2 regions of the Fretibacterium fastidiosum genome follow, and region 2 is predicted to be linked to the other one. Evidence: predicted binding sites of a transcription regulator. Region 2 holds the regulator's gene; the other holds the start of a gene.
What was found. Region 2 encodes HrcA, which represses chaperone genes, less so after heat shock. Its sites were predicted from a motif close to TTAGCACTCNNTNNNANNGAGTGCTAA; they were not measured.

Region 1: the regulator HrcA is predicted to act here: its motif matches at 1,654-1,680, upstream of groES (co-chaperone GroES).

Annotation. Positions count from the first base shown of each region.
Region 1 covers NZ_OZ209244.1:2,027,531-2,038,645, forward strand. Annotated here, with positions in the region: gene groL (chaperonin GroEL) at 1-1,278, opposite strand, end outside; gene groES (co-chaperone GroES) at 1,334-1,627, opposite strand; gene ACK28C_RS09120 (carboxymuconolactone decarboxylase family protein) at 1,830-2,168, opposite strand; gene tsaD (tRNA (adenosine(37)-N6)-threonylcarbamoyltransferase complex transferase subunit TsaD) at 2,307-3,332, opposite strand; gene ACK28C_RS09130 (hypothetical protein) at 3,329-3,880, opposite strand; gene murJ (murein biosynthesis integral membrane protein MurJ) at 3,920-5,464, opposite strand; gene ACK28C_RS09140 (DNA-3-methyladenine glycosylase) at 5,527-6,183, opposite strand; gene coaD (pantetheine-phosphate adenylyltransferase) at 6,180-6,701, opposite strand; gene ACK28C_RS09150 (RsmD family RNA methyltransferase) at 6,720-7,247, opposite strand; gene trmB (tRNA (guanosine(46)-N7)-methyltransferase TrmB) at 7,244-8,218, opposite strand; gene ACK28C_RS09160 (phosphomannomutase/phosphoglucomutase) at 8,206-9,582, opposite strand; gene ACK28C_RS09165 (alanine--glyoxylate aminotransferase family protein) at 9,603-10,691, opposite strand; gene ACK28C_RS09170 (hypothetical protein) at 10,759-11,115, opposite strand, start outside.
Region 2 covers NZ_OZ209244.1:263,238-274,352, forward strand. Annotated here, with positions in the region: gene ACK28C_RS01125 (GlmL-related ornithine degradation protein) at 1-1,294, shown strand, start outside; gene ACK28C_RS01130 (DnaJ C-terminal domain-containing protein) at 1,482-2,396, opposite strand; gene dnaJ (molecular chaperone DnaJ) at 2,613-3,734, opposite strand; gene dnaK (molecular chaperone DnaK) at 3,889-5,727, opposite strand; gene ACK28C_RS01145 (nucleotide exchange factor GrpE) at 5,835-6,542, opposite strand; gene hrcA (heat-inducible transcriptional repressor HrcA) at 6,574-7,638, opposite strand; gene dprA (DNA-processing protein DprA) at 7,922-9,013, shown strand; gene lptB (LPS export ABC transporter ATP-binding protein) at 9,121-9,933, opposite strand; gene ACK28C_RS01165 (LptA/OstA family protein) at 9,930-10,784, opposite strand; gene ACK28C_RS01170 (methyl-accepting chemotaxis protein) at 11,042-11,115, shown strand, end outside.

The DNA.
Region 1 (11,115 bases), 1.1 Mb from region 2:
GGGCTCGAGAGCTGTGGCGCAGTTCAGGGCCGCCACGCCGCCGCCGGCGACGATGCCCTCCTCCACGGCCGCCCTCGTGGCGTTCAGGGCGTCCTCGATGCGGTGCTTCAGCTCCTTCTGCTCCGTCTCCGTGGCGGAGCCGACCTGGATCACCGCCACGCCGCCGACCAGCTTGGCCAGGCGCTCGTGCAGCTTCTCCTTGTCGTAGTCGGAGGTGGAGTCCTCGATCTCCTTCTTGATCTGCGCGGCGCGCTTGCGGATCTCCTCCTTGTCGCCGGCACCCTGGGTGATGGTCGTGTCCTCCTTCGTGATGCGGACCTTCTTGGCCTTGCCCAGCATGCTGAGCTCCGTGTTCTCGAACTTCAGGCCCAGCTCCTCGCTGACGACCTGGCCGCCCGTGACGATGGCGATGTCCGCCAGCATGGCCTTGCGGCGATCGCCGAAGCCGGGGGCCTTCACGGCCGCCACCTGCATGACGCCGCGCAGCTTGTTGACCACCAGCGTCGCCAGGGCCTCGCCCTCAACGTCCTCAGCGACGATGAGCAGGGGCTTGCCCGTCTGCACGACCTTCTCCAGCACGGGGAGCAGGTCCTTGATGTTGCTGATCTTGCCGTCGTGGATCAGGATGTAGGCGTCGTCGAAGCTCGTCTCCATGCGCTCGCTGTCCGTCACCATGTAGGGGCTGATGTAGCCCTTGTCGAACTGCAGGCCCTCCACCATCTCGAGCGTCGTGCCCACCGTCTGGCTGTCCTCGATGGTGATGACGCCGTCCTGGCCCACCTTGTTCATGGCCTCGGAGATCAGAGAGCCCACCGCGTTGTCGCTGGCGGAGATGGAGGCGACCTGCGCGATCTTCTCCTTCTCCTTCACGGGGATGGACTGCTTCTTCAGCTCCTCCACCACGAAGTCGATGGCCTTCTCGATGCCCTGACGCATCTGCATCCCGTTGGCGCCCGCTGCGACGTTCTTCATGCCCTCCCGGATGATGGCGCGGGAGAAGATCGTGGCGGTGGTGGTGCCGTCGCCGGCGACGTCGTTGGTCTTGGAGGCGACCTCCTTCAGAAGCTGGGCCCCTGCGTTCTCGAAGGGGTCCTCGAGCTCGATCTCCTTCGCGATGGTGACGCCGTCGTTCGTGATCGTGGGGGAGCCGAACTTCTTCTCGAGGACGACGTTGCGCCCCTTGGGCCCAAGCGTCACTCCAACCGTATCCGCAACTTTATCGATGCCACGAAGCATCGCGCGGCGAGCGTCCTCGCCGAAGGAAAGAATCTTAGCCATAGTATGTATCCTCCTCTAAATCCGTCTCAAATGTTCCTTGAAGGTCCCGCGTGGACTACTTCTTGTCCACGATGGCCAGGACGTCGCGCTCGCTGAAGATCACGTAGTCCTCGCCGTCCAGCTTGACCTCGGTGCCCGCGTACTTGCTGAAGATGATGCGGTCGCCCACCTTGACCTCGATGGGAAGCTTCTGGCCGTTGTCCAGCACCTTCCCCGTGCCCACCGCGATGACCTCGCCCTCCGTGGGCTTCTCCTTCGCCGTGTCGGGAAGGACGATGCCGCCCTTCGTCTTCTCCTCGCGGGAGAGCACCTTCACAACGATCCTGTCTCCAAGTGGTTTGAGATTCATCTAAAATTCCCTCCTGATCTTTTGTATCAGCACTCAATAACTAAGAGTGCTAATTGCTCAACACGAAGAATATTAGTCCCTGTTCTCTGAAAGTACATCGTCAGATTTACGTACTGTTTTGACGTGGAACGGCGGGGCGTGTGGAGTCATGTAAAGAGGGGACGCCCAAAGCGTCCCCTCGAGCCTTCGATGCTTGTGGCTTCTACTTTTTGCTGAGCTGGTCGAAGGCCTCCAGGGCGATGGCCGAGTGGGCTGCGCTGGGGCCGCCGCCCATGGTGATGGTCACTTCAAGGGCCTCCACGACCTCCTCGCGCGTGGCGCCCGCGCTGAGGGCTCCCTGAGCGTGGGCCGTGATGCAGGGGATGCATCGGGCCTGCACGCCCAGCGCCAGCGCGATCAACTCCTTCGTCTTGGCGTCCAGCGCGCGCTCCTTGTGCGCGACCTCGTTCAGGGAACGAAATGCCCCGACGACCTCCGGCGCTGCCTGGGCCAGCTTTCCCATGAGCTCCTTGCCGTCGCGCGCCTGCTGTTTGAAATCCATGGCGATGCCTCCTTCAAAGATAATGCTTCCGATGGTGTTGAAACCAGAGAGGACTTCTCTCCTGCCGTTTATTCTATCGTGGGCGGTCGCCCTTCACCTGAGCGTTTACCCGTATCCCGCGTCGCGACGGCCGAAGGCTCACCCCCCGATTTCGAGCGACGGATTGGGGGACAGGTCCTCCGGGCTGCGCAGGCCGCGGTCCCAGCCGCTTTTGCCCGCCATGGCGATCATGACGGCGTTGTCCGTGCAGCGGCTGACCCTGGGCAGCCACGCGCGCCAGCGCCGCGCCTCGATGCCCTCCGTCAGCGCGCGCCGCAGGGCGCTGTTGGCCGCCACGCCCCCCGACGCCGTCACGCTTCGGATGCCCGTCATACGCACGGCGAGCGCCACCTTGGCGATGAGCGCCCTCGTCACGGCGCTCTGGAAGGACGCGCAGAGGTCGGCCAGCGGCAGCCGGCCCCCCTCCGTCCCAAGGGCTTCAAGGCGCCGGACCTGCCACAGGAGCGCCGTCTTGAGTCCGCTGAAGCTGAATTCCACATGCTTCGTGTGCTGCAGGGGGACGGGGAAGGCGAAGGCGTCCGGGTTTCCGTCCTGCGCCAGGCGGTCGATCTCCGGCCCGCCGGGGTAGGGGAGCCCCAGGATGCGCGCGGCCTTGTCGTAGGCCTCGCCTGCCGCGTCGTCCCGCGTCTGGCCGAGGAGCTCGTAGCTGCCCAGGGCGTCCACCCGCACGATCTCCGTGTGCCCGCCCGAGACGATGAGCGACAGGAACGGGGGCTTCAGGTCCTCCGAGTCCACCATCGGGGCGAACAGGTGCCCCTCCAGGTGGTTGACCCCCAAGACCGGAACGTCCCAGGCCTGGGAGAGCGCCCGGGCTGCCTGTACCCCAACGATGAGGGAGCCCATGAGGCCCGGACCGCAGGTGACGGCGATGAGGTTCAGGTCCCGCCCGCTCACGCCTCCCTCCCGCAGCGCCGCCTCCACCAGAGGCAGGAGGTTCTCCAGGTGCTTTCGCGCCGCGAACTCCGGAACCACGCCGCCGAATCGCGCGTGGTCCCGAATCTGACTCGACAGGAGCTCCGCGAGGATTCGCCGTTCGCCCTGCAGGAGTGCCACCCCCGTGTCGTCGCAGCTGGTCTCGATGCCGAGCGTCAGGAAGTCGCTCATCGGGCCGGCGCCTCCAGGTCCGCGCTGTCCGGACCGAGCGCGAGGTGCACCCTGCGCCCCCCCTTCAGCGAGGGGACGCGAACGAGGAGCGTCCCCTCCGTGCCGGAGGGAAGCTCCCCGACGACTCGTATGCTGGCGTTGCCCAGCAGGTCCTCGGACGTCACGCGGTAGCCGTCGACCGTCAGGGCCGTGGGGTCGAAGTTCCAGTTTTTCTCCGCGCGGTAGCGAAGGGCCAGCACGTCGTGTCCCCGCATCCTCTCGGCGGCCTCCTTCCTGGAGGCGTAGTAGTTGCTCAGCGCGGCGACCACCCAGTCCTCCGCGCTGCCGTCGCGGTCCAGCAGCCGCATCAGCGAGCGCGGCAGCCACGTGACGTCGACGCGCGCCCGCGCGTTGAGCACGAGCTCATCCATAAACTGGGCGTCCACCCAAAGGCGGACCGTCCGCGCACCGATGACCTTCCTCCACGGAGAGGAGGGAGCCGCATCCGCGGAGAGCGCCGTCAGGACCGTTGCACACAGGAGAAGGACTCCCGCAAACTTTCTCATCATGACCTCAACCTTTCAAAGTCTTTGTTACTTTATCTCTCTTTATCCCTCTTTATCCCTGTCCCTCTTGCCGCGTCGTGAGAACGCATCGAGGATCAGCCCCCACTCGCCGCAGCGAAGGGCCCAGGTTGCGCCCCCGTAGGCCGCCATGCCGACGACGATGACGCCCAGGTGCCAGGCCGCGCGCAGGGTGAGCGCCGCCTCGGGACGGTAGGGCAGGGCGAGGCGCCAGGCCGTCGTGGCCAGGGCGAGCGCTGCGAGGGCAGCGGCGGTTTTGGCGAGCCACGTCCGGCTCAGGACGTTCAGGGAGCGCCCCAGCTTTCCCCGCACGTAGCGCAGTCCCAGCAGGCCCGACAGGGTGAAGGCGATGCTGGGGGCCAGGGCCAGTCCGTCGTACCCCATGGGGAGCATCAGCGCCGCGGAAAGGAGCGCCGTTGCGGCGACGCTGAAGAGCGTGGTCTTGAAGGCCGCCCGCGGCATGGAGAGCGCGTAGAGGGCGCGCATCACCACGGTGGAGCAGGCCATGCCGGGCAGCCCCAGCATGGAGAGTGCGAGACAGGACGAGGTGGCGCGCCAGGCCCAGTCGTTGAACTCCCCACGGACGAAGACGAGGTGGACGAAGGGCCCTGAGATGAGCATCAGGCCCAGCGACGCGGGCAGCACGATGAAGAGGGCGAAGCACAGCGCCTGGCGCAGTGTCTCCGCGAAGTCCTCCGGCCCTTTGGCCCGGGCGAGTTGGGGCAGCACGGCTTGGGAGATGGCGATGACGAAGAGCCCGAGGGGCAGCTGCAGGATGCGGTTGGCGTAGTTCAGCACGGAGATGCTGCCCTCCTGAAGGAATGAGCCGAGCATCCGGCTGACGACGGGGTTGACCTGGTTCAACGACAGCCCGGCCGCGTAGGGCAGGAAGAGCGCCATGATGCGGCGCAGGTCCGGGTCGTGCAGGTCGGGCCGCGCGGGATAGATCGGGGCGCGCATCCTGAAGGCCCAGAACCATTGGGTGAGGAAGTGCATGGCCCCGCCGCACAGCACGGAGAGCGCCAGCCCATGAACGCCCCAGCGGGCGGCGAAGGGCGGGGCGGTGAGGATGAAAGCCAGGTTGCTGAAGGCGGGGGCCAGGGCCGGGACGAAGAAGGACCCCAGGCTGTTCAGTGCGCCCATGGTGAGGGCGGCCAGCGAGATCAGGATGAGGAAGGGGAACATCCAGCGCGTCAGGCTGGAGGCGAGGGCCGCCGCTGCGGGGTCGAAGCCGGGGGCCATGACGCGGGTCAGGAGCGGTGCGCACAGGATGCCCGCCAGCGCGGCGGCGGAGCTGGCGAACAGCAGCACCGTCATCGTTCCGCGGGCCAGTGCCAGGGCGTGCGACCGGCCCTCCTGCAGCGCGCGGGAGAACACGGGCACGAAGGCGGCGGAGAGCGCCCCCTCCGCCAGGAGCTGACGGGCCAGGTTCGCCAGCGTGTAGGCCACGTTGAAGGCGTCCAGACCGCGGGACGCGCCGAAGAACGCCGCCACCACCACCTCCCGCACCAGCCCCAGGATGCGGCTCAGGAACGTCCCCGCCATCATCATCATCGCGTGTTTCACCATACCGGATGCATTCTGCCGCTCCACCGCAAGTCCCCCGATCGATCTCAAGTAATGCCGTGTCGTTAGGACGTTGTGTCCCCGAACCCTTCTCCGCGGGGCGCCGCCTTCAAGAACCTCCGCGTCGAGAGGAACGGGCTGTCCTTCACGGCGAAGCGGTAGGGCAGGGCGGCGTCCTCGCCGGCGTAGTCCACGTTGATGCGCGGCGTCGCGACGACCTCCGCGTCCTGAATGGGGTCCCCTCGCAGGATTCGGAGCGTCTCCCCGCGGAGGTCCGCCCCGTTCTGCTCCCGCGTGACGGCGAGCGCCATGCAGAGCTTTCCGGGGCCGCTACAGAACTTTCGCTCGTCCTCCGTGCCGCGGCGCGCGCACATGAGGGGCTTCCCCTCGAGGGGGGCCAGCGCGCGGACCAGCACCGCCTCGGCCCGGCCCGCGGGCGCGCAGGTGACGTTGAAGCAGCAGTACATGCCGTAGATCAGGTAGACGTAGGCCAGGCCCCCCGGACGGAACATCACCTCGGTGCGGTGCCCCGGACGGGGTCCCTCCAGCTTGAAGGAATGACATGCCGCGTCCGTCCTCCCGGCGTAGGCCTCCGTCTCGACGATGACGCCGGAGGCCGTGCCCTCCGGCGCGCTGCGGGCCAGCACGCACCCCAGGAGGCCCCGCGCGACGGCGACGGCCCCCTGTTGGTAGAAGGCCGGGGTGAGGAGCCGGGACCTCACCGGTCCTCCTGGGGCCTGTGAGGCATGGGCAGCGGGGGGAAGCGTTCACGCAGGCGGCGGAACACGCCGGGGGGCACCATGTCGTGGACCGTCCCCCCGAAGCGGAAGATGTCGCGGATGCCGCTGCTGGAGACGAAGGAGTATCGCGGGTCCGTGACGATGAAGAAGGTCTCGATCTCCGGGGCCAGCTGACGGTTCATCAGCGCCATCTGAAACTCGTACTCGAAGTCCGACATGGCCCGCAGCCCCCGGATGATGACGCGCGACTGCACCTGGCGCATGTAGTCGACGAGCAGGCCGGAGAAGTGCTCCACCCTGACGTTCGGAAGGTAGCTCAGGGCCTCGCGAGCCATGGCGCACCGGTCCTCCACGCTGAAGGTGGAGTTCTTCTGCGCGTTCACGAGGATGCTCACCCGCACCTCGTCGAAGATGGCGGAGGCCCGCTCCGCGATGTAGATGTGTCCGTTGGTGATGGGGTCGAAGGAGCCGGGGTAGACGGCGCGAACGCTCCTCTGCATGGTGATTCGCCTCCTGGGTTAAACGAGGTTGGGCGCGGGCGCCTGGTCCGTTCGCGCCTCCGCGGCCCTCAGAAACGACAGGCGGCTCTCGCCGTAGTCCCGTCGGGAGGCGAGCTCCCACGCGGGCGTCAGCGTCAGCTCCTCCCGGACGGAGTGTTCCGCGACGAGGACCCCCCCTTGGGCCAGAAGCCCCTCTAGCCCCCGAACGCCCAGGAGGGACGCCCCCCAGCCCTCGTGGTAGGGCGGGTCGGCGAAGATGACGTCAAACTGGAGGCCCCGCTTTCCGAGCCAGGCGATGGCGCGGCGCAGCTCCAGGGACAGCACCACGGCGCGGCGTCGGGCGTCCGTAGGCAGCGCGCGCTCAATGGCCTGAGCCCGCTCTCGGAGGGACTCGACCCACGTCACGCTGGCGCCCCGCTCCAGGGCCGTCAGGCCGACCCGCCCCGTCCCGGCGAAGAGGTCCAGAAATCTCCCGCCGTCCACGTCCCCCAGGATGCTGAAGAGGGCCAGCAGCACGCGGCCTGCCGTGGGGCGGACCGCTTTCATCCTTCCGGTTCCTCCGGCGCGTCGATGCGGGTCGCGACGTCGGCGAGGGCTCCCTTCACGGCGGGGGTCAGAAAAGCGTTCGCCGTCCGGTCCAGCCGGACCAACGCGCCTTCGTCCCGCGGCGAGATGTGGATGTAGTAGCGCTGGTCGAACTCCTCGTCGTTTGAGAAGGCCTCGAGCAGAAAACCGCCCTCCGGCCCCCGCTCCAGGGCGAGCCGGCCGAAGGACCACCGCGCGTCTCCGGCGCCTCCGCTGACGTCCGCCAGGGCGTTCAGGCACGCCTCCGTCGGCCGGCGCCTCGTCCTGATGTGCACCTCAGATCCCTCCCAGGTTTGCCGCGCCGTGGTGAAGGGGCGCGTCTTAACGAAGGTCAGCCGGTAGATCGGCTTCCCCAGCTCCAGCCATTTGCGCTCGTATTTCGTCGTCACGCTTCGGGCGGGGTTGACCTCGAAGCCCCGGCCCTCCAGCGCCGCGTGATTCCCGATCCGGTCCAGCGCCTCGCGGGCGTAGGGCTCGTCGTCCGTCAGGAGCTCAAAGACGCCTCCCAGGCGCAGCACGGCGGCCAGGCTGTCGGTGAAGTCCCTGGCCGTGACGCGCCGGTGGGCGTGACGCCGCTTCGGCCACGGGCAGGGGAAGTTCATGTAGACGCGGTCCAGGGCCTCGTCGCGGAACAGCTCCTTCATCATGCGTCGGGCGTCCGTGCGGATGAGGCGGAGGTTGTCCAGCCCCGCCGCCCTTCTGGCGCAGCGCAGCACGCAGGCGGGCGATAGCTCGATGCCCCACAGGAGGACGTCCGGAGCCCGTCGGGCGTGCTTCACGGTGTACTCTCCGTTGCCGAACCCGATCTCAAGCTCCGTCCGGCGTCCGCGCGCCATCGCCTCGAGGTCGAGCGGCAGGGAGAGGTCCCCCGGCAGGGCGATGACGCCGTACTGCGGCCGGGCCTGCTGGGGCGCCGGCGTCAGAACGTCCATGCGAAGTCGGGCAGTCCCTCGTCCAGGAGGCGCCTCTTGACGTCGGCCATGATGAGCTCCAGGTCCTCCTGGCTGCGCCCCTCGCAGCGGACGGTGATGACCGGCTGGGTGTTGGACGCGCGGATCAGCCCCCAGCCACCGGGGTAGAGGATGCGGATGCCGTCGTGGGTCAGCCCCTGATGGTCCTTGAGGGCCTTCTCCCGGATCCGGCTCACGACGTCGAACTTCTCCTCGTCCGGGCAGTCGATGCGGGCCTCCTCCGTCGTGGGGTAGAGGGGGATGGAGCTCATGAGCTCGGAGAGCTTCCTGCCGGTCTTCGCCAGAATGCGCAGCACCCGACCGGCCGCGTAGAAGGAGTCGTCGAAGCCGTAGTACTCGTCGGCGAAGAACATGTGTCCCGAATACTCACCGGCGAAGGGGGAGCCGATCTCGCGCATCTTGGCCTTGATCACGGAGTGCCCCGACTTCCAGAAGAGGGGACGCCCCCCCAGCCTCTCGACCTCCTCGGCCAGAGCCATGGTGCACTTGGGCTCGATGATGACCTCCGCGCCGGGGTGCTCCTCCATGATCTCGCGCCAGTAGAGGGCCATGAGCCGGTCGCCGAAGATCACCTCGCCGCGCTCGTCCACGACGCCGATGCGGTCCGCGTCGCCGTCGAAGGCGAAGCCTGCGTCCGCGCCCGCCTCCCGGACGCAGGCGATGAGGTCCTGGAGGTTCTCGCGCTTCTGGGGGTCCGGATGGTGGTTGGGGAAGCGTCCGTCGGGCGTCCCGTAGAGCTCGGTGCAGTCGCAGCCCAGGAGCTCGAAGAACCGTTTGGTGAAGGGCCCCGCCGCCCCGTTGCCGCTGTCGCAGACCACGCGGAACCGCCGATGGAAGGGCTGAAACCTGGACTTCAGCATGGACAGGTAGGCGTCCGGGATGGACTGATGCGTCAGAGCACCCTGCCCCGTCCTGAACTCCCCGGAGTCCGCGATGCGGCGGATGGCCTGGACGTCGTCGCCCCACAGCGTGGCCTTGTCCCAACAGAGCTTCAGTCCGTTCATGTTGGGCGGGTTGTGGCTCCCGGTGATCATGATGCCGCCCATGAGGTCCAGGTGGTGCAGGCTCCAGTAGAGCATGGGCGTGGTGAGCGTGCCCACGTCGATCACGCCAACGCCGGCGGCGAGGACGCCCCGGGTCAGCGCGGCGCGGATGCGGGGCGTCGAGAGCCTGACGTCCCCGCCGATCGACATCCTGTTGAAGCCGCGGTCAAGGAGCCACGTGCCGTAGCTTCTGCCGATGGTCTCGACGACGGCGTCCGTCAGGTCCCGGTCTGCGTCGCCCCGAATGTCGTACTCCCTGAAGATGTGCGGTGACAGTGCCATTCGGTCTCCCCTTCCTGCGCCTACCGCCGTTTGAGGACGTCCTTGAGGACGTCCATGCCGCGGGCTACGAGCGCCTCGTCCGCCTGGGAGCCCATGTGCCCGACGCGGAACACGCGCCCCGCCAGGGAGCCGTAGTTGCCGCCCAGGGCGAGGCCCCGCGCGCGAAGCGCCGCGTCGAGCGCCTCCCAGGTCCAGCCTTCGGGGACGTAAAAGGCCGTGACGCTGGGGGAGGAGACGGCCTCGTCCAGCGGGAAGAGCCGAAGTCCCATCTCGCGCCCCCTTCGGCGGCACAGGGCGGCCGCCCTCTCGTGGCGGTCGTAGGCGTGTTCCAGTCCCTCCTCCATGATCGCGGAGAGGGCCGCGTGCAGCCCCGCCATGGCCTGCCAGTCGTGGGTGTAGGGCATGGCGTGTACCGCAGGGACCTCCCGCCAGGGCAGGTAGGCCTCGTAGCCGCTGTAGCGCACCTCCTCGATGACCTTCCACGCCCGGTCCGACAGGGTCGAGATGGAGAGCGAGGGCGTCATGGACAGGACCTTCTGGCTGCCCAGGAGGCCGATGTCGATGCCGTTTTCATCGACGTCCACGGCAGCGGCCCCGGCACTCGACACGAAGTCGACGACGAAGAGGGCTCCCACCTCCCGCGCGATCTCACCGAGCTCCTTGATGCAGGGGGTCAGCGTTCCGGAGGGCGTCTCGCAGTGTACGGCCGTGATGACCTTCGGCCGGAAGCGCAGCGCGGCCTCGCGCACCTTCTTGAAGTCAGGGGTCTGGTCGTGAGGGGCGGCGCAGAGCTCCGCCTCTGCGCCGATGGCCCGCGCCATGTCGGCGAACCCCTCGCCGAACAGACCCGACGCCACGGCCAGGAGCCGGTCGCCGGGCTTCAGGGTGCACTTCAGGGCGCCCCACAGGATGGACATGGCCTCGCCCAGCGTGATGACGACGTCCCCCTTCGTCCCCAGAAGCCTCCGGACGAGCTTCTGGTTGTCCGCGTAGAGCTCAAAGAACTCTCCTTCGAGGTCCGAGCTTCCAAAGTCCGTGTTCCACGCGTCCCGAACCCTCTGGGGGATGGAAGTCGGTCCGGGGACCAGCGCGATAGGATAAGTCTTCATGATTGCAATAACTCCTTTGTCTGATAGTTTGTGTCCCTGGCGTTCCCGTCAGCGGCCTGCCTTCCCGCTACCTCTCGAGCGCGGAGACGGCACGGCCGGCCAGGTCCAGGAGCTCCGCCTCGTCTGTTCCGGAGCCCTCGAGGGTCAGCGTCGTGTCGGGGCTGACGGCTACGGCCAGGGCCGGAGCCAGGAGTGGATGGCGCTCCAGGATCGCGCGCCGCCCCGCCACATCGAGGACGCGGTAAGCCCCGTCCTCGTCCATCACGCCGCCGCCGGCACCTGCCGCGGCAGGCACGCGCAGTGGGCCGGGGCCCTTCCCCTCCATGAGGTTCACCTCGACGCGCCGCCTGGGGGCCTCGCGGGCGTAGACCCGCCGCGTCCACCGGCCCAGGTCCTCGGAGGCCGTCTGGAGCGGCGTGACGTC
Region 2 (11,115 bases):
GGGCTCCGACCCCGTCTTTATCGGACAGGGTCAGGCCCGCACCACCGTCGAGGAGGGGGACGTGGGCGTCGGACTGGATCTGGCGCTGACGGACCTCAAGGAACGGCTTGGCTGCGCGGACCTCGAGTGGCGCGATATGCTGGCCACGAGCTCCGCGGCGGGAGGGCTTCGCATGACCGTCCACGGCCTGGTGTACGACATGACCGTGCGCGCGGCGCGGGAGGCGGCCCTGGGGTCCGGCGGCGTCATCAAGGCGGTGACGGCCGGACGGCTGCGCCGAACGGACCTGGCGAAGGTCCGGGAGATCAACCCAAACATCATCCTCGTCGCGGGCGGCACGGACTACGGCGAGCGGGACACGGCCCTGGCGAACTTCGAGGCGCTGTCCCGCACCGTCCCGTCGATCCCCTTCATCTACGCGGGGAACGTCGAGAACCGCGACGAGATCGCGCTCATGGCGGAGGAGGCGGGCGTCCGGGTCTACTTCACCGAGAACGTCTACCCAAAGCTGGACCAGCTCAACATCGAGCCCACGCGCACCCTCATCCACCAGGTCTTTGAGGAGCACATCACCCACTCCCCCGGCATGGCGCGCATCCGCGAGAGGGTCAACGGCGCGATCCTGCCGACGCCCGGAGCCGTCATGCAGTGCGCCATCATGGCGCAGGAGATTCTGGGACCCCTCATCGTCATCGACGTCGGCGGAGCGACGACGGACGTCCACTCCGTCTGCGAGGACAGCCCCGCCGTCGCGGACGTGATGATGGAGGCGGAGCCCTTCGCGAAGCGCACCGTCGAGGGCGACCTCGGCGTGTTCGTGAACCGCGTACACCTCGTCGAGAAGTTCAGCGAGGAGGAGGCCGCGCGCCTCATCCCGCAGGCCGCCTATTTCCTGGAGCACGCCTCGAAGATTCCGACGACTCCGGAGGAGGTCGAGTTCGTCGAGCGCCTGACCCAGAAGGCCTGCGACGTGGCGCTCGACCGACACGCGGGGCAGTTCATCGACCTCTACGGCCCGACGGGCAGGACCACCCTGGCGAAGGGGAAGGACCTCTCCCTGGTGCGCACCGTCATCGGCACGGGCGGCGCCCTGACGCGCCTGCCGGGCGGGCGGGACATCCTGGCGCACGCGCTCTGTGCGGGCGGACGGCGCAAGCTCTTTCCGCCAAAGGACGCAAAGATCCTGCTGGACGGGGACTACATCATGGCCTCCCTCGGCGCCCTGCACCGGCGCCACCCGACGGCAGCGCGCAGGCTCCTCTTGAAGAGCCTGGAGGTGGAGGATCGGGCGTAGGGGGCGCACGCCAGGGACGCGCGGGAAACGTCCCCGTTCCGCGTGGCGGGCCCGCGCTGCCTGGGACACCAGGCCTCCGCCCCCACGGCCTTCGACGCAACCCTTCGCAAAGTACGGAGTGGGGCCGAACCCCGACGGGCTCGGCCCCACTCCGGCGTCCTGCGCCTCCCCTGCGGCCCGACCGCGGTTACTCGCCGCTCCTCTCGAGCTCCTGCCACAACTCGCGCTGGCGGTCCGTGATGTGGCGGGGGATTTCAATGCGCACCCTCACGTAGAGGTCGCCATTGCCGCTGCCGCGCTTCGGCAACCCCTTGCCCCGCAGGCGCAGGCGCTGCCCGTCCTGAATGCCGGGCGGCATCTTCATCGTGACGGAGCCCGTGAGGGTCTCCACCTGCACGTCGCCCCCAAGGACGGCCCGCCACGGCGCCACCTTCACCTCGCGCGTCAAGTCGCAGCCGCTGACGCTGAAGACGGGGTGCGGCGCAAGGTGCAGGTTCACGTAGACGTCCCCGCCCCCCGCAGCCTTGCCCGGAAGGCGGATTTGCGCCCCCTCCGTGACGCCCTTCGGCAGGCGCACGTTGAGCTCGCGGCGCTCGCCCCCCGGCGCGGTCATCACCATCGTGTGCGTGCCGCCGCGGACGACCTCCTCCAGCGGGAGCTCCAGGTCCACCTCGCTGTCGCGCCGGACCGGCGAATAGCCCCCGGCGGAGCTGAAGTTCCCTCCCCCGGCTCCGCCGAAGAGGTCCGAGAGGCCGCCGCCGAAGAGCGTCTTGAAGAAGTCACTGAAGCCGCCGGCGTCGCCGCCGAAATCCACGCGGAACCCGCCGCCCGCGCCGCCGCCCTGCCAGCCCGGAGGCGGCGTGAAGTCCTGCCCCGCCTGCCAGTTCATGCCCAGCGTGTCGTACTTCTGCCGCTTGTCCGGGTCCTTCAGCACCTCGTAGGCCTCGTTGACCTCCTTGTAGCGCTGCTCGGCGTCCTTTTCCTTCGAGACGTCCGGGTGGTACTTCTTCGCCAGCTTCCGGTACGCCTTGCGGATCTCGTCCACAGACGCGCTGCGAGGCACACCCAGGATCTCGTAATAGTCTTTATACTGAACGGCCATAGCCCATCAGCCCCTTTGACCAATATTAACCTTACCGAGAGAGTATAGCATCGCGCTTCGGCGCCGTAAATCACGAAAACTACGGACGTCGGGCGGTCTGAGCGAAGAAGGGGCCCGGCCCGCGGCCGCGCCGGAAGCGACGAAAAGGGCGAACGGGGGAGCGGGTGAACCCGTCCCTCCGTTCGCCGCACCGAACTGCCGCGATCGGCCTGCGGATCAGTTGAAGAGCTTTTTGACCTTCTCGAAGAAGCCCGGCTCCCCCGTGCCGACGGGGGCCTTCATCTCATCCGCCAGCTGCGTGATGAGCTCCCTCTGGCGGTCGGTGAGCTTCGCGGGGACGTCGATGAACACGTGGGCGTAGAGGTCGCCCCGCGACTTGGGTCGGTTCAGCCGCGGCATCCCCTTGCCCCGCACCTTCAGCACCTGGCCGTGGGCCGTGCCCGGCGGGACGGCGATCTTCTCCGGCCCGTCGGTCAGGGTCTCGATCTCCGCCTCCGCGCCCAGCACGGCCTGGGGGTAGGTCAGGACGAGGCGCGCGTGCAGGTCTGCGCCGTCGCGCTCGAACCGCTCGCTAGGCGCGACGTCCACGACCAGATAGAGGTCCCCCGCCGCCCCCCCCTTCGTGCCGGCATCCCCCGCACCGGGGATGCGAAGGCGTGTGCCCCGCTCCACTCCGGCCGGAATCTTGACCTCCAGCTTGCGCTTCTTCCGCACCTGTCCGTGGCCGCCGCAGTCGGCACACTTGTCCCGGATGACCTTGCCCGCGCCGCCGCAGTTGGGGCAGGCGGCGATGGTCATGAACTCTCCGAAAATCGAGCGCTGCACCTGCTGCACCTGCCCTCGGCCCCCGCAGACCGGGCAGGGTTCGGGCTTCGTGCCGGGCTTCGCCCCCGTGCCGCTGCACGTCTCGCACCGCTCCCAGCGGGGGACCTCGACCTCCCTCGCCACGCCCTGCGCCGCCTCAAGCAGCGTGACGCGCAGCACCATCTCCAGGTCGCCGCCCCGGCGCGGGGCCTCCGGGTCGCTGGCGCGCCGCCCCATGCCGCCGCCGAACACCTGGGAGAAGAGGTCCCCGAAGAGGTCGCCAAAGTCCATGCCGTTCATGCCGCCGAAGGGGCCGGAGCCGTCGGCGGTGCCGAACTGGTCGTAGCGCGCCCGCTTCTCCTCGTCGCCCAGCACGGAGTAGGCCGCGTTGATCTTCTTGAACTTCTCCTCCGCCTCCCTGTCGCCAGGGTGCGTGTCCGGATGGTACTTCCGCACGAGCTGACGGTAGGCCTTCTTTATGTCCGCCTGAGTCGCGTCCCTGGGGACTTCGAGGATCCGGTACAAATCTTCCACTTGAACAGACACCCCACTGCCGGGGAAAACGTCCCCCAAAAGAATTTAAAAGGGGCGGCGGGGCTTCTGCCGTCCGCCGTCCCTCAAAGATTATAGCCTATTCAGTGTGCGCTATCCGCTTCGCGCTCGGAGCGACGTCCCCGCAGCCTTCGGGCTAAGCGTTGCCCTTGTCGCTGAACTCGGCGTCCACCGTCTCGCCGTCGCCGCCCCCTGCACCAGCGCCGCCCGCATCGTTCTCGGCCGCCGCACCCTCCGCGCCGGCGCCCGCGGCCTGGTAGAGGCGCGTGGAGAACGCCTGCACCGTCCCCTCCAGGGCCTCCTTGGCGCGCCTCATGGCCGCCTCGTCCTTCTTATCGATCGCCTGCTTCAGGTCGTCGATCTGGGAGTTCAGCTTGCCCTTTTCCTCGGCGGTCATCTTGTCGCCGTAGTCGTTGATGAGCTTTTCCGCCCCGAAGACCGCGGAGTCCGCCTCGTTGCGAACCTCGGCGGCGCTGCGCTTCTTCGCGTCCTCGTCCGCGTGGGTCTCGGCGTCGTTCTTCATGCGCTCGATCTCATCCTTGGACAGGTTGGAGGACTGGATCGTGATCTTCTGGGACTTACCGGTCCCCTTGTCCTTCGCGGAGACGTTCAGGATGCCGTTGACGTCAATGTTGAACGTGACCTCGATCTGAGGGATGCCCCTGGGTGCAGGGGGGATGCCGTCCAGCACGAACTGGCCCAGCTTCACGTTGTCCGCCGCCATGGAGCGCTCGCCCTGAAGCACCATGATCTCCACCTGGGCCTGATTGTTGGCCGCCGTCGTGAAGACCTGGCTCTTGGAGACGGGGATGGCCGTGTTGCGCTCGATGACCTTCGTGAAGACGCCGCCCAGCGTCTCCAGCCCCAGGGACAGGGGCGTCACGTCCACCAGGACGATGTCCTTGTGGTCCCCCGTCAGGATGGAACCCTGGATGGCCGCGCCGGCCGCGACGCACTCGTCGGGGTTGATGCCCTTCGTGGGCTCCTTGCCCATGATCTCCACGATCTTCTTCTGCACCATGGGCATACGGGTGGAGCCGCCCACCAGGAGGACCTTGTCGACCTTCGACGGGTCGAGGCCGGAGTCGCTGAGGGCGCGCTGCGTGGGGACGGCCGTGCGGTCCAGGAGGTCCGCCGTCATCTCCTCGAACTTCGCGCGGGTCAGCTTCATCTCCATGTGCTTGGGGCCCGCCTGGGTGGCCGTGATGAACGGCAGGGAGATCGTGGTCTCCGTCATGTTGGAGAGCTCGATCTTCGCCTTCTCGGCCGCCTCGCGCAGGCGCTGCATGGCCATGCTGTCGTTCTTCAGGTCGACGCCCTCCGTCTTCTTGAACTCGCTCACCATCCAGTCCACGATGCGGTTGTCCCAGTCGTCTCCGCCAAGGCGGTTATCCCCCGCCGTGGCCAGCACCTCGAACACCCCCTCGCCGACGTCCAGGATGGAGACGTCGAAGGTGCCGCCGCCCAGGTCGAACACCAGTATCTTGTGCTCCTCCTTGCGGTTCTCGCCGTAGGCCAGGCAGGCCGCCGTGGGCTCGTTGATGATGCGGAGCACCTCGAGGCCCGCGATGGTCCCCGCGTCCTTCGTCGCCTGGCGCTGCGCGTCCGTGAAGTAGGCCGGCACCGTGATGACGGCCTGAGTCACCTTCTCCCCCAGGTAGTCCTCGGCGTCCCTCTTCAGCTTCTGAAGGATCATCGCGGAAATCTCCTGCGGCGTGTACTTCTTTCCGTCGATCTCCACGTGGTAGTCGTGCCCCATCTCGCGCTTGATCGACATGATGGTGCGGTCCGCGTTCACGATGGCCTGTCGCTTGGCCAGCTGCCCCACCAGGCGCTCGCCGTCCTTCGTGAAGGCCACCACGGAGGGCGTCGTCCGCGCCCCTTCGTTGTTGGGGATGATCGTCGTCTGATCCCCCTCCTGAACCGCAATGCAGCTGTTCGTCGTTCCAAGGTCAATTCCAACCACTTTCGACATAACGTTTTCCTCCTGTATGCAAACTTGTATCGTCTCTAAAGATAAGGAACCCCGATAACCGCGATCCCCTTGAACCCATTGAAAAAACGGCCGTTCCTCCGGCGGTCCTATTCCGCCTTGCCCACCAGGACCCGCGCGGGCCGCAGGACCCGATCCTTCGTCCGATACCCCCGGAGCTGCTCATCGACGACCGCGCCGTCCTCCTCCGCGTCCTCCACGGGGACGGCCCCGATCGCCTCGTGGAGCGCCGGGTCAAAGCGCTCGCCCTTCGCGGGGATGGCGCTGACGCCCATCTCGTCCAGGACGGACAGGAACTGGCGGCTCACCATCTTCACCCCCGCCAGGATGTCCTTCGCGCTGCCGTCCTCAGGGACGGAGAGCGCCCGGTCCAGGTTGTCCAGCACGGGCAGGAGGGAAACGATCAGGTCCTCCATCGCGCGCCGGCGCAGGTCCTGGCGCTCGCGCATCGCGCGCTGACGATAGTTGTAGAAGTCCGCCCTGGCCACCGCCAGCTGCCGCTCCAGCTCCGCGACGCGCTCTTCCGCGCCCTCGTCCGGCTCCTTCGCCGGCGGGTGGGCCGCGCCTTCCTCTTTTTCCTTCCCTTTCGCCTTCTCTTCGGGCTCCGGCGTCTCCTCAATGAGGACGCCGTCCTCGCCGATGGAGTACTCCTTAACGGGCCGGCTCATGGCCTCCGCCTCGGAATCCCCCAGGGCGTCCTCCGCTTCGGGTATCAGGTAGTCCTCCTTCAATCGTTCCTCCGTCATAGCACTCATCTCCCGCTCGGCCGTCCGGTCGTCCCCGGCGTTCCGGCTCATTCTCGTCGGCAGGCCCTTACGTCCCGCGCGCTTATTTTTTTTCCTGTGCATTCAGTGCCTCTTCTTTCCGCAGCCTTCCAGGCTCTCCCGCCTCGTCGTCCAGCGCGTCCGCGACGGCCTCCAAAACGCTGATGGAGCGTTCGTAGTCCATCCGCAGCGGGCCGATCAGGCCCAGGACCGCCTTCTGCTGACAGGCCCGCGCCGGGATCAGGATCATGGCGCTCTCCTGCATCCCGTCCGTCTCGTTCTCGTCGCCGAGGGATACCCGCAGGTCCGAGGCCTGGCGGCACTGTTCCACCATGCTCGCCAGCGGCTTCTCCTGCTCCAGGAGCGTCAGCACGGCTTGCAGCCGCGACAGCGCCTGAAAGTGGGGCAGGCTCAGGATGTGCTTCGCGCCGCTGCTGAAGAAGCGGTAGTTCTGTTCCGTCAGAAACCGGTCCACGTCGCTGATGGCCGCTCGGCAGGCCGTCTCGGCCTCCTCAAGCCCCCCCAGCACGTACTGATACAGCACGTCGTGGACCTCGCTCCAGGAGTGCTCGCAGGCGATGGTGTTGATCCGGCGGCTGAGCTCCTCCAGGAGCCCCGGCTCCACCTCGCAGGGAAGCGTGAACTCCGTGTGGTGCACCAGCCCGCCCTTCAGCACGATCAAGGCCAGGACGTTCTTCCCTCCCAGCGGCATCAGGTCGATGTGCCAGATCTCCATGCTGTCCAGCCCGGAGACCGCTGCCACCGCAACGCAGTTCGTGAGGCGCGAGAGAAGGTTCGTGACGTAGTTCAGGAGGTCTTCGATGCCGCTCCGCCGGCCCATGAGCTCCCGCCGCCAGGCCTCGGCCCCGCGGGAAGAACGGCTGCGGGCCCTGGCGGTGACGGAATCCACGTAGACGCGATAGGCTTTGGCCGTGGGCAGCCGTCCGGAGGACGTGTGGGGCTGATAGAAATACCCCATCTCCTCGAGGTCGGCCATCTCGTTGCGAATCGTGGCAGGGCTCAACCCCTTGATGTACTTCTTCGTGATGGTGCGCGATCCGGCGGGCTCCCCCGTCTTGATGTACTCGTACACCACCGCCAGGATAATGCTGAGCTGCCTCTCCGTCATCGGCATCGCCTCCGTTTCGTCCCCTTGATTAGCACTCTTGATCGGTGAGTGCCAACAGGTCGATAACATGGATAAGATTAGCAACTGGACCTCTAAATGTCAATACAAGTCAGACCCTGTAAATTACGGATTTTGCACGCCTGATGCGCGCTGCTGTAACGTTGAGCCTCGCCACATACCGGTTCACGCTAAAAGAAATGCTCAGTGCTCCTGGTCCCCCTGCAAGGGGCCCTGCCCCATTCCAGTATAATGGAGCGGTCACTGGGAGGAGGTCATGCGAACCATGGACTCGACACTGAAGGCGGCGCTCCTGATGAACGCCGCGCACGCGCCGCTCCCGGCGTTCCGGAAGCTGTGCGAGAATTATGCCCCGGAGGACCTGAAGCGGGAGGAGTTGTGGGATGCGCTCAACCTGACGCCGTCCGTCCGGAAGAACCTGTCGCGCCTCCTGCGAGAGGGGGACTGGCCCGAACGGGAAGAGGAACGCGCGGCGCGGTTCGGCGCGCGCTTTCTGACCGTGGACGACCCGGATTGTCCGGCGCGGCTTCAGGACCTGAGCCAGCCGCCCATCGGGCTCTACGTCAAGGGGAAGCTGGACGTCGCGCTGCCCTCCGCCGCCGTCGTGGGGACGCGGCGGTGCAGCGCCTATGGTAAGACCGTGGCGGAGGCCCTTGGCCGCGCTCTGGCCAGAGGGGGGCTCATGGTGGTGAGCGGCGGCGCCCGCGGCATCGACGCTGCGGGTCACAGAGGGTGTCTGGCCGAGGGCGGCGTCACGGTCGCGGTGCTGGGCACGGGCATCGACCGGGTCTACCCGATGGAGCACAGGGAGCTCTTCGCGCAGATCGCGGAGACGGGGGCGCTGGTCTCCGAGTACCCCATGGGGACGGACGGCGCGGCCTGGCACTTCCCGGAGCGCAACCGCCTCATCGTGGGGATGACGGGTCGCACGGTGGTCGTGGAGTCGCCGGAGGACGGCGGCGCGATGATCAGCGCCCGCCTGGCGCTGGACCTGGGGCGCGAGGTCTGGTGCGTGCCGGGGCGCATCACGGAGGGCGTGTGCCGGGGAACCAACCGTCTCCTGCGCGACGGCGCCGAGCCCCTGGTGGACGTGGACGAGTTCATCCACTGCGCGACGGGGCGCTACGGGCAGCTGGTGTTGGACCTGGACGAGCCCGCCGCCAGGCCGCAGCCGCCCCTCTCCACGGACGAGAAGGTCGTGCTGGCCCTGTTGCAACGCCAGGGCGGCCGAACGATGGACGAGCTCCTGGCCGAGAGCGGTCTGGACCTCGTGACGCTCCAGACCTGCATGATGACCCTCTCCGCCAGCGGGCTGGCCGTCGTCAGCGGGCCGGGGCGGTTCTCTGCCGGCGTCTGACCTGACCGGACGGCACCATCGAGAAACTCCGCAGGGCGCATTTCGAGTGCAAAACCATCGCCAACGGCGAGAGGCAAGGGGCCCCGGCAAAGCGACCGGGACCCCTCTTATCTTTTGCGGCGCCTGGGCTTCGCGTCGGGCCCCCGTTTCGGTTCAGGGTTCGGCGCGGCCTGCCAATCGAAGTGATCGCCGAGGTAGAACTTGCGGGCCATGGGGTTCTCCGCCACCTCGGACGGCGTCCCCTCGAGGAAGATCTTTCCCTCGTGGATCAGGTAGGTCCGGTCCGTGATGGAGAGGGTCTCGCGCACGTTGTGGTCCGTGATGAGGACGCCGTAGCCGCCCTCCTTCAGACGATGGATCATCCCCTGGATGTCGTTCACGGCGATGGGGTCGATGCCGCTGAAGGGCTCGTCCAGCAGGATGAAGCGCGGCGAGAGCGTCAGGGCCCTGGCGATCTCCACGCGCCTCCGCTCCCCCCCCGACAGGGCGTAGCCCTTCGTGTCCGCGATGTGCGCGATGCCGAACCGCTCCAGAAGCCCATCCGTCCCCGCCCTGGACTGCCGCGTCTCCTCCCACACCAGGTCGATGTTCTCCCGCACCGTGAGGCTACGAAACACCGAAGGCTCCTGGGGCAGGTAGCCGATGCCGGCACGCGCCCTGGCGTAGACCGGCAGGCCGGTCACGTCGCGCTTTCCGATAAAGACGTGCCCCGCGTCGGGGCGGACCAGCCCGACGATCATGTAGAAGGACGTGGTCTTGCCCGCGCCGTTGGGGCCGAGAAGCCCAACCACCTCGCCGGGGCGCACCCGGACGCTGACGTCCGAGACCACGAGCCGGCCGCCGTATCCCTTGCGAATCCCCGTGGCGGTCAGCTCCTCCGCTGCGCCGCCCCGCTCCTTCCCCGCCTTGTCGAGATTCACTTTCTGCGCTCCCGCTTGAGGTCGATGGTGATCTCCGCACGGTCCGCGCTCACCGTGCCCGACTCGTTCCGGGTGATGCCGCCCAGGGCCTCCACGCGGTTCTGGTCCGGAAAGTAGACGATGGAGTCGGACCTCAGGGTGCGCCCTCCCTGCACGGCCACGACCCGGCCGCTCAGCACGACGCTGCCGCGCTGGAGGGAGTAGAGCGCGTGGTCGCCGTTGATGCTTACGGGCTCCCCCGACTGCTTCGGTCGGCCCCTGACCCACACCCGATCCTTCGCCGTCATGGAGGCCAGAGCCCCCTCCCGCAGGACGCCCTCGATGGAGTCCGCGCCGAACGTCAGGCCCCTGGAGCGGTCCTCCAGCCTGTGGGCCCCCACGATCCAGAACTTCGTCTGCTGGTCCTCCTCCGTCGGGCTCCCGACGCCCCCTGCCCCGATGAGGGTCAGCCGGTCCGCGTCGAGGCCCATCGTGCCCACAGCCCCCTTGACGCCATCCTGAAGGCGGCAGGCCGGGGCTTCTGCGAAGTTGAGGGTCAGCCTTCCCGCCCTGAGGTCCACGGCATCGCCCATCCACGTTCCGGAGGCCGTCACCCCGCTGTCGAAGGCCGCCTCGCGACGCGGGACGTTACCCGAGCCTCGAGGCGCTCTGACCGTGAGTCCGTCCGCCGTGATGAGGACCTCCCCCTCCGCCAAAAAGTCCCCCGTCGTCGAGTCGAAGCGCATCCGGTTCGCCGAGAGCTTCGCCTTGTCCGGCAACCCCTGCTCGTCTACCGCAAAAGCAGCTCCCGCCAGCCACAGCGCCAGAAGCGCTGCCAACCCCATCGCCCCCGCCGTCCTTCTCATCCGCATCCGCTCCCCTCCGTGCAGGACGACGCAAAGCCCCTCTCCGCTCGACGTCGCCCGATATTTTCATTCCTAAATTATATCAGGGGGCGTCCCAGGGAGGACAACCGGCAGGGCACTGAAGTTTATGCCGTTTATGCCGGAACATCAGGCCGTCACCCCGACCTTACCCCTTCATCCCACTATTCGGGGGCTTGAGGTATATAATCGATACGCAGGTTATGCCACCATTTTGTGGAAAATTTTCTCCTGGAGGGAAAGATATGTCGATTCGCGGCAAGTTGAAGCTCATGGTGACCGTGGTGTTCCTCATTATTGTGACGATGACGCTGGTGAC